3 regions of the Bradyrhizobium sp. Kon58 genome follow, and region 2 is predicted to be linked to each of the others. Evidence: predicted binding sites of a transcription regulator. Region 2 holds the regulator's gene; each other region holds the start of a gene.
What was found. Region 2 encodes LexA, which represses DNA repair genes until DNA is damaged. Its sites were predicted from a motif close to TGTTCNNNNTGTGTTCNG; they were not measured.
Positions count from the first base shown of each region.

Region 1: the regulator LexA is predicted to act here: its motif matches at 2,845-2,862, upstream of AC0L20_RS24710 (DNA recombination protein RmuC).
Region 3: the regulator LexA is predicted to act here: its motif matches at 1,694-1,711, upstream of recA (recombinase RecA).

Region 1 is NZ_JBVVOT010000016.1:143,583-147,544, forward strand. Features, by position in the region: gene AC0L20_RS24705 (AmpG family muropeptide MFS transporter) at 69-1,433, opposite strand; gene AC0L20_RS24710 (DNA recombination protein RmuC) at 1,614-2,813, opposite strand; gene def (peptide deformylase) at 2,985-3,509, shown strand; gene fmt (methionyl-tRNA formyltransferase) at 3,644-3,962, shown strand, end outside.
Region 2 is NZ_JBVVOT010000007.1:96,354-100,315, reverse strand. Features, by position in the region: gene AC0L20_RS14905 (GAF domain-containing protein) at 1-770, opposite strand, end outside; gene AC0L20_RS14900 (hypothetical protein) at 993-1,427, opposite strand; gene lexA (transcriptional repressor LexA) at 1,892-2,593, opposite strand; gene AC0L20_RS14890 (molybdopterin molybdotransferase MoeA) at 2,769-3,962, opposite strand, start outside.
Region 3 is NZ_JBVVOT010000002.1:458,116-462,077, forward strand. Features, by position in the region: gene AC0L20_RS06005 (hypothetical protein) at 1-409, opposite strand, end outside; gene recA (recombinase RecA) at 513-1,601, opposite strand; gene AC0L20_RS06015 (hypothetical protein) at 1,879-2,046, shown strand; gene AC0L20_RS06020 (DUF2798 domain-containing protein) at 2,774-3,031, opposite strand; gene AC0L20_RS06025 (hypothetical protein) at 3,292-3,480, shown strand; gene AC0L20_RS06030 (DUF6894 family protein) at 3,683-3,916, shown strand; gene AC0L20_RS06035 (hypothetical protein) at 3,926-3,962, opposite strand, start outside.

The DNA.
Region 1 (3,962 bases), on a different contig from region 2:
CACCTCCTCTAACTGTTAGCGCGATGGTGGGCACGGCGCGTCGCGCCTTTGCCCACCCTACGGCAGTGTCAAACCCTCACCGGCCCCAGCGCATCAAAGTGCCCGCGCTTCTGCAGCCAGGCCAGCAGCACCAGGCTCGGGATCGCCACCAGCATGCAGATCACGAAGAACAGCGGCCAGCCGGTGGTATCAGCCACGAAGCCAGCGCCTGACGAGAGATAGGTCCGCCCTACCGCGGCAAGTGCTGTGAGCAGCGCATATTGCGTCGCCGTGTGCAGCGGGTTCTGGCAGAGCGCAGAAAGATAAGCGACGAAGATCACCGTGCCGATCGCGCTTGTGAAGTTCTCACAGATGATGGCGAAGGCGAGCGCCCATTGGCTGGTGCCGACGAAGGCCAGCCAGGAGAAGGAGAGGTTCGCAAGCGCCTGCACCACGCCGCCGATCCAGAGGCTGGTCGCAAGCGAATAGCGCCGGGCGACGAAGCCGCCGGCAAAGCCGCCGATCAGCGTCGCAGCGAGGCCCACCCCCTTCACGATCGCCGCATAGTCGTTGCGGGAGAAGCCAAGGTCGATCACGAACGGCGCGGTCATCGTGCCGGAGAAGGCGTCGGTGAACTTGAACAGCACCACGAAGGCGAGTGCCGCAAGCGCGTCCTTGCGCGTCAGGAATTCCGAGAAGGCGCCGATCGCGGCGTGCAGCACGCGCGCCAACGCGGTCTGCGTCTGCGTCGCGGCTTCCGCCCGCAATGACTGCTCGGGCTCGGTCGCGACCAGCGCCGTGATCGTCCCGATCAGCACCATCGCCGCCATCACCACATAACCCCACATCCAGGCGGACGTGCGGGTGATGCCGGTGCTCTCGAAGCCCGACACGATGAACAGCGCGCCGGCGGTCGAGACCAGCATGCCGATGCGATAGGCCGCGACATAGGACGCCATCCCAGCGGCCTGCTCGCTTTCCGGCAGGCTCTCGACGCGGAAGGCATCGACCACGATGTCCTGCGTCGACGAGGCCGTCGCCACCAGCAATGCGCCGAGCGCGACGTAGAACGGCGAGCGGGCGGGATCGGTCAGCGCCAGCAGCAGGATCGCTGCGATCAGCAGCAATTGCGAGAACAGCAGCCAGCCGCGTCGCCGCCCGAACGCGCGCGTGAACAGCGGCACATGCATCGCGTCCACCAGCGGCGCCCACAGGAATTTCAGCGTGTAAGGCGTGCCGACCAGCGCAAACAGCCCGATGGTCTTGAGATCGACGCCGGATTCCCGCATCCACACCAGCAGCGTCGAGCCCGACAGCGCCAGCGGCAGCCCGGACGAGAAGCCGAGGAACAGCACGATCAGCACCCGCGGTTGCAGGTAGACGGCAAGGCTGTCACGCCAGGAGGTGGGGGCCGTGCCGGAGCCGGTAGGGGAGGTCGCGTCGGGTGCGGTCATGGCAGGGTGTTAGCAGATTCTGGGAGCGCTGCCTCTTCTCCCTCTCCCCGTTTCTTACGGGGAGAGGGTCGGGGTGAGGGGCCTCTCTCCACAATGAGATGGTTGTGAGACCTGTACCCCCTCACCCGGATCGCAAGGGCGATCCGACCTCTCCCCGCAAGCGGGGCGAGGTAAGGAAAGTCACTCCCCCGCCTGGAGCTTGCGCGGGAACAGCTCGGCAGCGCCGGTCGCGACCAGATGCGGCGCTTCCGGCGCATCGCTCTTGCTGAAATCGAGCTCTTCGATGCGCCCGGCGCGTTTCTCGATCTTGTCGGCGGAGATCAGAACTTGCCGCACGTCTTCGTTGGCGTCGGCAAAATGCTTCTGGAGCTTCAGCACGCGGTCGCGCAGGCGGCCGAGGTCGTCGCCGAGCTTGATCACCTCGGTGCGGATCTGGTCGGCGGCGTCGCGCATGCGCGCGTCCTTCATGATCTGCTGCATCACCTGGATCGCCAGCATCAGCAGCGACGGCGACACCAGCACGACCCGGGCGCGATACGCCTTCTGGATCACGTCGTCGAAACCGTCGTGGATTTCGGCGTAGACCGATTCCGACGGCACGAACATCAGCGCCATGTCCTGGGTCTCGCCGGCGACGAGATATTTCTCGGCGATGTCGCTGACATGCTTCATCACGTCTGCGCGCAGCCGCTGCGTGGCGATCCGCTTTTCCTCGTCGCTGCGCGCGTCATGCAGCGCGGTCATCGCCTCCAGCGGAAACTTCGCGTCAATGCAGAGCGGCCGCTGGTCGGGCAGGAACACGACGCAGTCCGGACGCTTGCCGGTCGAGAGCGTGAACTGGAACTCGTAGGCGCCCTTCGGCAGACCGTCCTGGACGATCGCCTCCATCCGCGCCTGACCGAAGGCGCCGCGCGACTGCTTGTTGGCGAGCACGTCGCGCAGGGTCGTCACCTGCGTGGTGAGGTCGGTGAGGTTCTTGTGCGCGCTGTCGATGATGCCGAGCCGCTCGTGCAGCGCGCGCAGGCTCTCCATGGTGTTGCGGGTGGTGTGCTCCATGGACTGGCCGACGCGGTGGGTCACCGAATCCAGCCGCTCGTTGACCGCGCGTGCCATGTCGGCCTGGCGGCCGGCCAGCGTCTGGGTCATGGCGTCGACCCGCCCCGAAGCCTCGCTCTGGGCATGCAGCATCTGGCTGATGCGCTCCTCGAGTTCGTCGGCGCGGATGGCGTTGGCCATCGCGAGTTCCGCCCCGCGCCGGGAGGAGCCGGCGATCACGACGGCGATCACCACCATCAGGATGAGGACCAGGGCGCCGAAGCCGATCAGCGCGTCCACGGTGCGCACCGGCCAGTCGCCGAGCATGAAAATGATCTCGTTCATGCCCCTGCTTCTAGCCGATTCGCTGGGCGGCACGAACGAATAGCGAACATTTAGTGTAAATGCCCCGTTAATTTTTATGGTTAACGAAAGGCGAAGTTTTATGGTTAGCGGAGGGTTAACGGGGTTCCCGGCCGGATTGACCGCATCGAACGCGCGGCTTAAATCGCGGCCATGGCCCTCAGAGAAATCATCATCCTGCCCGACAAGCAGCTGCGTCTGGTCTCCAAACCGATCGAGAAGGTCACGCCGGAGATACGCAAGCTTGCCGACGACATGTTCGAGACCATGTACGACGCGCCCGGCATCGGGCTCGCGGCGATCCAGATCGCGCAGCCGTTGCGGCTGATCACCATGGACCTCGCCAAGCCCGACCAGGACGGCGAGACCAAGCCCGAGCCGCGCGTCTTCATCAATCCGGAAATCATCGCCTCCTCGCAGGACCTGTCGGTCTACGAGGAGGGCTGTTTGTCGATTCCCGAATATTACGAGGAGGTCGAGCGCCCCGCCAAGGTGCGGGTGCGCTACATGGATCTGGACGGCAAGGTGCACGAGGAGGACGCCGAAGGCCTCTACGCCACCTGCATCCAGCACGAGATCGACCATCTCAACGGCGTGCTGTTCGTCGACTATCTGTCAAAGCTCAAGCGCGACCGCGTGCTGAAGAAATTCGAGAAAGCCGCCAAGCGCGCGGAGTGAGTAGGGTTCTCTCTCGTCGTCATGGCCGGGCTTGACCCGGCCATCCACGCCTTAATTGCTTTGCCGCCAAGACCGTGGATGCCCGGGACAAGCCCGGGCATGACGGAGAAACAAGCCTTACCGAGCGCCGCCACATGCCCCTCCGCCTGATCTTCATGGGCACGCCCGATTTCTCCGTGCCGACGCTGCTCGAGCTCGTCGCGCATGGCCATGAGATCGTGGCCGTGTATACGCGCGCGCCCAAGCCCGGCGGCCGGCGCGGCCTGCAATTGCAGCCGACCCCGGTGGAAGAGGCCGCGCGAAAGCTTGGCGTGCCGGTGCTGACGCCGAAGACGTTGAAAACGCCGGAGGCGCTGGAAGAATTTCGCGCCTTCGACGCCGATGCCGCTGTCGTCGTCGCCTATGGCATGATCCTGCCGCAGGCGATCCTCGATGCGCCAAAGCTCGGCTGCT
Region 2 (3,962 bases):
TCGCCTCTGGCAATGGATTTATCCGCATAGAGCGCTGCAAGGTCGGTCTGCGCGCTGCAATCGCCGGCGCGGAACACCAGTGCCGAGCGGGTCTCGTTCGGGATCCAGATCTCGAAGCGTCGCGCAATCGGCGTGGCCTGCGCGGAGAGGAATGTCAGAACCCAGGTCTGGTCCGCGCCCGTCCGATAGGGCACGCCGACGCCGAAATTGATCCCGACCTTGGCCGCGTCCTCCCAGCGCAGAAAACTCCTGGCGTCGTGCAGGTCCTTTATGATCAGCGGCAGGCCCGCCTTCCAGGTGCGGCCAGGCAGGCCAAAGCCGCGAGGAAATTTGGTGTGGCGGGAGTTGAATTCAAACATGTCGGCGGTGCCGTAATAGCCGTCGACAAGCCCCATCTCGTGGGAGGCATCAGGGTCGTTGTGCCAGAGCTCGATCGCCCCGACATGCGCTTCGTCCTCGCCGCAGAACAGCACCATGACGGCTTGCAGGAATTCACCCGCAAACACCGGCACCGCGACGCCGCAGGTGAGGCCGGCCGCGAGCGCCTGATCGGTCCGTTTGAAATATGAGTTGGCGAATTTGGTGAGGATCACGGGGTGGCCCGCGGCCCAGGCCTTGCCCGGAAGTCCCTCGTCATATCCGAAGTGCAGCTCTTCGCTGACGGCCTTGAACGCGGACAGCCCTTCGCCATAGAGACCGCCACCAAACTCCAGCCGCGTGCGCGTCCGATCGGGCACCCAGAGTTCAACGACGCGAAGGAAGGTTTTCATCGAGCGTGTCCGCCGTCTCAAGCCCTGACAGCATCGGTCATTTGGCTGCGAAGCGGACGTTCAAAATTCAGGCAGGGCGGCTCAAACTTCGTGCGGCGGAGAGGTGCGGGCTTGGTCCATCCGATTGGATTTCGCGGACGCGAGCCATACCATCTCGCCGGCCACGGCCGGCGATGGCAATTCAATCCTAACCCCCCGACCTCGTAGCCGGGGGAGGCTGTGTCAGCCGATCGGCAGGTGCCTGACGGTCGGCTGCCGGTCGGCGATAATCTGCGCCTTGTGCTCTCGCTCGGCGACCGACTGAGTTACCGGCAGCTGCAACACGGTCGCGCGCTGACCTTCGACGAGCTGCGTCACCAGCACGTATTTGCCGTCCGGGAATTCGATCGCGTCATGATGGCGGTCGGGAACGTGCGGGTCGATCTTGCCGAACTTGCCCACGCGGGAATTGATGGTGCGCGTCCAGATCCAGCGATTGTCGTAGCGAACGTCGTCGGCGAAGGCGAGCTCCGTTCCCGGCAGCAGGCAGACGGCAACAGACGGATCGGCTGCCGAGGCGAAGCCGCGCGTCGAGGTGCCGCGGAAGCTTGTCGTGACGATCGTCTCGCCGACTTCGGCGGGGCGCGACGCGACGGCATGCAGGCTGTAGTCACACATCGGGTGCTCCTCATGCTGGGATAGCAACCCGCGTCTCTTAATCGAGGCGCAGGCCTCTATCAGAGTTGAAGCATGAACGCTCTGCTTGGTTGTGGGCAAATCTGCGGCTGCTTTCCGCGAGCCGCGATCACATTATCTTTCCCGAATTCAATAGGAACAAAGCGAGTTGCGATGCATTCGGGAGGCGCGTGCGGGAATATCGCCGGCTTGACTGCAACGGTCGAGCTTGGTCGCCGGCCGCTGTTTCCTCGAACACTTGCGCCGCGAACCAGTGCCGCTTCGTGGGCGTCGCGAGGAGCCAGCGCCGAAGGAGGGGCCGGATAGTCTGTGCAGAACCAGAAAGACTACCCAGCCGGAGCGGACGATGATCCGTTCCAATTTCTGACCGGCGATGCCGATCGGAAGCGCGCGAGGCGCCAAGCACCTCCGGCATGAAGTACTCCCGGTATCAAGGACGCCCGGTATCAGTACTTCCGGTAAAGCCCGATCAGCTTGCCCTGAATCTTCACCCGGTTGGGCGGCAGGATGCGGACCTCATAAGCCGCGTTGGCGGGCTCGAGCGCGATCGAGGCGCCGCGGCGGCGGAAGCGCTTCAGCGTCGCTTCCTCGTCGTCGATCAGCGCCACCACGATGTCGCCGGTATCGGCGCTCTCGTTGCGCTGAATCAGCGCCATGTCGCCGTCAAGGATGCCGGCCTCGACCATGGAATCACCGCGCACTTCGAGCGCGTAATGCTCGCCCGAGCCGAGCATGTCAGGCGGTACGCTGATAGTATGGCTGCGGGTCTGCAACGCCTCGATCGGCGTGCCGGCCGCGATGCGGCCCATCACCGGTACCGCGACGGGACGTTCGCCGTCGTCCGCGGGCAGGCTGGAGCTCGCACGCACCTTGCCGAGATTGCCCTCGATGACGCTCGGCGTGAAGCCGCGGCGGCTGCCGGCGGCTGCCTGGAGCTCCGGCAGCTTGATGACTTCAATCGCACGGGCGCGGTTGGGCAGGCGTCGGATGAAGCCACGCTCCTCGAGCGCCGTGATCAGGCGATGGATGCCCGACTTCGAGCGCAGATCGAGCGCATCCTTCATCTCGTCGAAGGAGGGCGGCACGCCGCTTTCCTTCAGACGTTCACTGATGAACCGCAGAAGCTCGTATTGTTTGCGCGTTAACATCTCGACCAAAGTCCCCCGGTTGATGTCGTCCGATTCCGAGACGCAGAGTTCGGCAATAAGCCGCTACATACTCGAAACAAATCATGAACGGACACTATATGTTCGATACATGTTCCGCAACTGCTTAATTTACCGTGAACAGAGCAAAGTTCGCGGAACGCGCATTGCCGGACGCTCAGACGGGGAGCCGCAACACTTCGCAAGCCGTGCCGGCTTCGGCCTTCGGCGCGAACGGTGCGCGCACGAGAAGTACCTGTGCTGCAGCGAGATTCGCAAGCAGCGAAGAGTCCTGATGGTTGACGGGAAGAACGACGCGCGTGCCATCGTCACGCTCCTCCAGATGCGCGCGCAGATAGTCCTCGCGCTGGTCGTTGGCGCCGACGTCGCGGCCGAGCACGGCGCGTTCACTGCGATGGTGAATCACCGAACGGCCCGACAGGGCGCGAATCAGCGGCACCATGAACAGGAACGCGCACACGTAGGACGACACGGGATTGCCCGGCAGGCCGATCACCTCCATTGCGCCGAGCCGCCCGTGCATCATCGGCTTGCCTGGCCGCATCGCGATCTTCCAGAACGCCATCGCAATGCCTTCGTCCCGCAGCGCCTGCTGGACCAGATCGTGGTCGCCAACCGATGCGCCGCCGGTCGTGATCAGGATGTCGGCGCCGCTCTCGCGGGCGCGGCGGATGCCGGCGGTGGTGGCGTCCAGCGTGTCGGCGGCAATCCCGAGGTCGATGGTCTCGGCGCCCTCGCTGCGGGCGAGCGCGTGCAGGGCGTAGCCGTTGGAGTAGACGATCTGGCCGTGGCCGGGCGTGGTGCCCGGCATCACCAGCTCGTCGCCGGTGGCGAGAATCGCGACTTTCGGACGTCTGAAAACGCCAAGGTGCGGATGGTTCATCCCGGCGGCGAGCGCGAGGTCGCGCTCGGTGAGACGATTTCCCTTGCGCAGGAGCACGTCGCCCTCGCGGAAATCGACGCCTGCGGGGCGGATGTGCCGACCGGCGATCGCGGCTTCCTTGATCGTGATGCGCTTGCCGGCAGCGACCGTGTCCTCCTGGATCACGACGGCGTCCGCGCCACCGGGAACGACGCCGCCGGTGAAGATCCGCACGGCCTCGCCGGCGCCGACCGTCCCCGCGAACGGTCGGCCTGCCGCGACTTCGCCGATGACGGTGAGCTCCGAATCGATCGTCGCGGCATCAGCCGCGCGCACCGCGTAGCCGTCCATCGCCGACATCGCCTGCGGCGGCTGCGTGCGCCGCGCCGCGACGTCACGCGCGAGCACGCGATGGTAGGCCTCGTCGAGGGAGATCATTTCTTCCGGCAGCGGCTCTGCACCCGCCAGCACCGCGGCAAGCGCGTCAGA
Region 3 (3,962 bases), on a different contig from region 2:
CAGCGAGATCCTCACCGTGTGCTGTCGTCAGCTCGGATGCCACAAGTCGAAGTTTAAGCTTTCCCACCAGCGAGGAGCAGGAGCTGAGGTGGTCCAGCAGGCAGACGAGCTGCAATTGATCCCGGGGAGCTGGGTCGAACCAAAGTTCAACCACGTCATATTGCTCGCAGAAGTCCGCAAGCGACAAGTCTTTGCGATCCTTGATGCTCTTGGGCCAGCGGATGCCCCAATCAGACCAATGATCACCCGGCCCGAGATTCGCCGAACGCGGCGCGAAATAGGCTGCGAGCTTCTCGGGCGAGGGCAGCGGTCCCCACTCAAAGTGAAACGAGGATGAGATGACAAGCTCCGCCAACCCGGATCGTGCGAGCTGGCCTCCGGACGAACTGGTCAAGATCAGACGCTTCATCGCACCACCCGGTGCCCCCACGCAAAACGAAACAGGCGCCGAAGACGTCGGCAACTCAACGTCCTCAGCGCCCGCTCCTCGCGAAAAACTCTACTGTTGAAGCTTACTCGTCGCCCGGCTCCTCGCCGTCGGCGTCACGCTCGGGGCTGCCGGCGAGAATCTGTTCGGCGATCAGACCGGAGTTCTGACGGATCGAGGTCTCGATCTTGGCGGTGATGTCGGGATTGGCCTTCAAGAACGCTTTCGAATTCTCGCGGCCCTGGCCAAGACGCTGGCTGTCATAGGAGAACCAGGCGCCGGATTTCTCGACGATGCCGGCCTTGACGCCGAGATCGAGAATCTCGCCCATCTTGGAGACCCCCTCGCCGTACATGATGTCGAATTCGACCTGCTTGAAGGGCGGCGCGAGCTTGTTCTTGACGACCTTGACGCGCGTGGTGTTGCCGACCACTTCGTCGCGCTCCTTGATCGCGCCGATGCGGCGGATGTCGAGGCGGACGGAGGCATAGAATTTCAGCGCGTTGCCGCCGGTGGTGGTTTCCGGCGAGCCGTACATCACACCGATCTTCATGCGGATCTGGTTGATGAAGATCACCATGGTATTGGACTTGTTGATGGACGCCGTCAGCTTGCGCAGCGCCTGGCTCATCAGGCGGGCCTGCAGACCCGGCAGCGCATCGCCCATCTCGCCCTCGAGCTCGGCCTTCGGCACCAGCGCCGCGACCGAATCGATTACCAGCACGTCGACCGCGCCGGAGCGCACCAGCGTGTCGCAGATTTCCAGCGCCTGCTCGCCGGTGTCCGGCTGCGAGATCAGGAGCTCGTCGATGTTGACGCCCAGCTTGCGTGCATAGACCGGGTCGAGCGCGTGCTCGGCGTCGATGAAGGCGCAGATGCCGCCCTTCTTCTGCCCTTCCGCCACCGTGTGCAGCGCCAGCGTGGTCTTGCCCGAGGATTCCGGCCCATAGATTTCCACGACGCGTCCCTTCGGCAGGCCGCCGATCCCGAGCGCGATATCGAGCCCGAGCGAGCCCGATGAGACCGCCTCGACATCCATCGAACGGTCGTTCTTGCCGAGCTTCATCACCGAGCCCTTGCCGAACTGCCGCTCGATCTGGGAGAGCGCGGCGGCCAGAGCTTTACTCTTGTCCATGGAAGATCCTTCGACGATACGCAGGGCAGTGGTGGACATTGGGTCGTGCTCCTTATGGCGAGGATTCGCTAGAGGGACAAACGGCTGGCAAGGCGGCGCGGCGATAAAATCAATGTACCCCATTTGTTCTAGGTTCGCAATATGTTCTTTTGGGGATTTGCGCGTTAAATGACCCGCATCAAAGACGGATGCCCTGCGCGCCGTCAGAATTCCGTAATCCTGCGGCACCGAACCTTTTCGCGGTCTGCGGCCTTCTCTGGGATGGGACTCTTGCATGGGAGTCTTGGACGGGACCGCAACTCTGGGGACCTCAGTCATGACGAACAACACGCATCACGATACGAGCCGGCGCAATCCACTGCTGGAGGCGGCGCAGGAGGAGATGCGCAAGTTCGAGCGCAAGGAAAACGAGTTCCGCAAGAAGGACCGCGAAGAGCGTGCCGCCGAGCTCCGTTTGCCGCTGGACGCGATCAAGGTTCACTAAAGCGGCCACGACGAGGGCTTAGGAGCTGACCGAGCAGGCCTACCGACTCGGCAGGCGGCGGTGTTTGGCGCCGGGACCGCGCTGGCGACGGTGCCCGAGCGACCGCATTGATCTCACGGAGATCGGCACGGGAATGGGGATTCGCAGGGCCTTGGAGGTGAAATCCGAGGCGATAAGGTATCTAAATACTACCACTAACTCATTGATTGAACGAGGTAATTTTCCGGCAGGCTACTGTGCATGGGGTTGTTTTCGTGTTTTTTAAAAGGCGCGCACGGGCCTTTCCACCCCCCGGAGCCGTCCCGGCACCCAACATCGCCTACAGCAGAACCAGCAACCCGATGCCGATCACAAGCACTACGAAGCCAGCCGCCGTCGCGGCGGCGAATGACCGCTCTACGTTGTCCATGATGCCACCCCGTTGCCGGTGCGCCACGTTTCCCCCATGGCAGCACCGTCGCGGCGGAATCTCGCCTGCGGTTGTGTCCTGAGTTGTGCGAACGGATGTCGAAATTGGGACCGGTGCGGGGCCAGTGTGCGGCCCCCGCGCTCCGGCTTTCGCTGTCACCGTCGGGCCTTGTCAGGCTGTCGTAAGCTGAGCCGGCTAGGGTCGTCCGGCTATGGTGTTGCAGCCCAGCACCTCAGCCTCCAATAACCTTCTCCCCGCTTGGTTCTCCCAAGCGGGGTTTTTTCATGCTGATTTTCTTGCCGATTTCCTTGCCGATTTTCATGCCGGCCGGCCGGTTTGCGAGCCGCCCTCCTCCTGCGTCAGACGCAGCGAGAAGGCGCGGATCGCCGGCGCCGCGAGCAGCACGATCGGCAGCATCGCCGCCCATGCGATCAGCCACGACACCATCCAGTGCGCGAGGAAGTCCAGCGCGTTCCCTGCGGGAAAGCTGGCGATGCCCGCGGCGACCAGCGAGGTCAGTCCGGACTGGATGATTCCGAACACGAAATGAGAATAGCGGCGGGGAATGCCCGGCATGACGCGCCCATGTTGCTGACCATCATCGGACCAAGCAAGGCACATGCCGCCGCGTTCCGGAAGGCGCCCTTACCCATCCCAGGAACTCTGTTCTTGGCCGGAGAACCACGGAGAGGTCTCGCGCCGCCGCCGGGCGGTAGCGCGTGCGTTTGCGGGATAGCTGTGCGCGATCCGGGGCTTACCGACAGATTTAGCTTTGCCTGGAATATTATGCTGCCCAGCATGTTCTCAGTGATGGAAGTGAATCGTGGGAGAAGGCCATGAATCACAGGGGCATCGAGTTCACCGTCGCCAAGACGGCACTTCCCGGCATCTGGCAGTGGCAGTTCCGGATCGGCGAGCAGATCAAGACCGGCCGGACCGAGACCAAGATCGATCTCTTGGCGATCCGGCGGGTGCAGCTGCGCATCGATCGCGAGCTGAAGGCGATCGGGCGCGACACGGCCTGAGCGGCAAGCCTAAACGGCAGGACCGAGATCGGCGGCGGCTGGCGCGCCCCGGCGCGCCGCAGCCGTCATGGCCTATAGGACGCAGCGGCGCCCATGGGACTATTCCGTAGCCGACCGGAATTGATCTGCCGACGGTTTGGGATTGGACTGCCCGCGATTATGGCCGTGGGGACGGAGCCATCAGGCGCGATCGGTGCGAACCATGCCGCTCTACTTCTTTCGAATCCGGAGCGGCAGCTATTCCGGCTGTGCCGACCAGGCGTCGGAATTTGCAAATCGCGATCTGGCCTGGAAGGAGATGACCAGCGTCTGCGCCGACATGGCCGCCGGCATCGCCCGCAAGCTCCAGGAAAATTCCGAATGGCACATGGAGCTGCTGGACGAGGCCAAGGAGCCCGTGTTCCGGATCCGCATCACATCGGAAACCTTCGAATAGGGGCCGGCCCTAATCCGCGCTGGGCAGCCGCCGCATGGTGAATTCG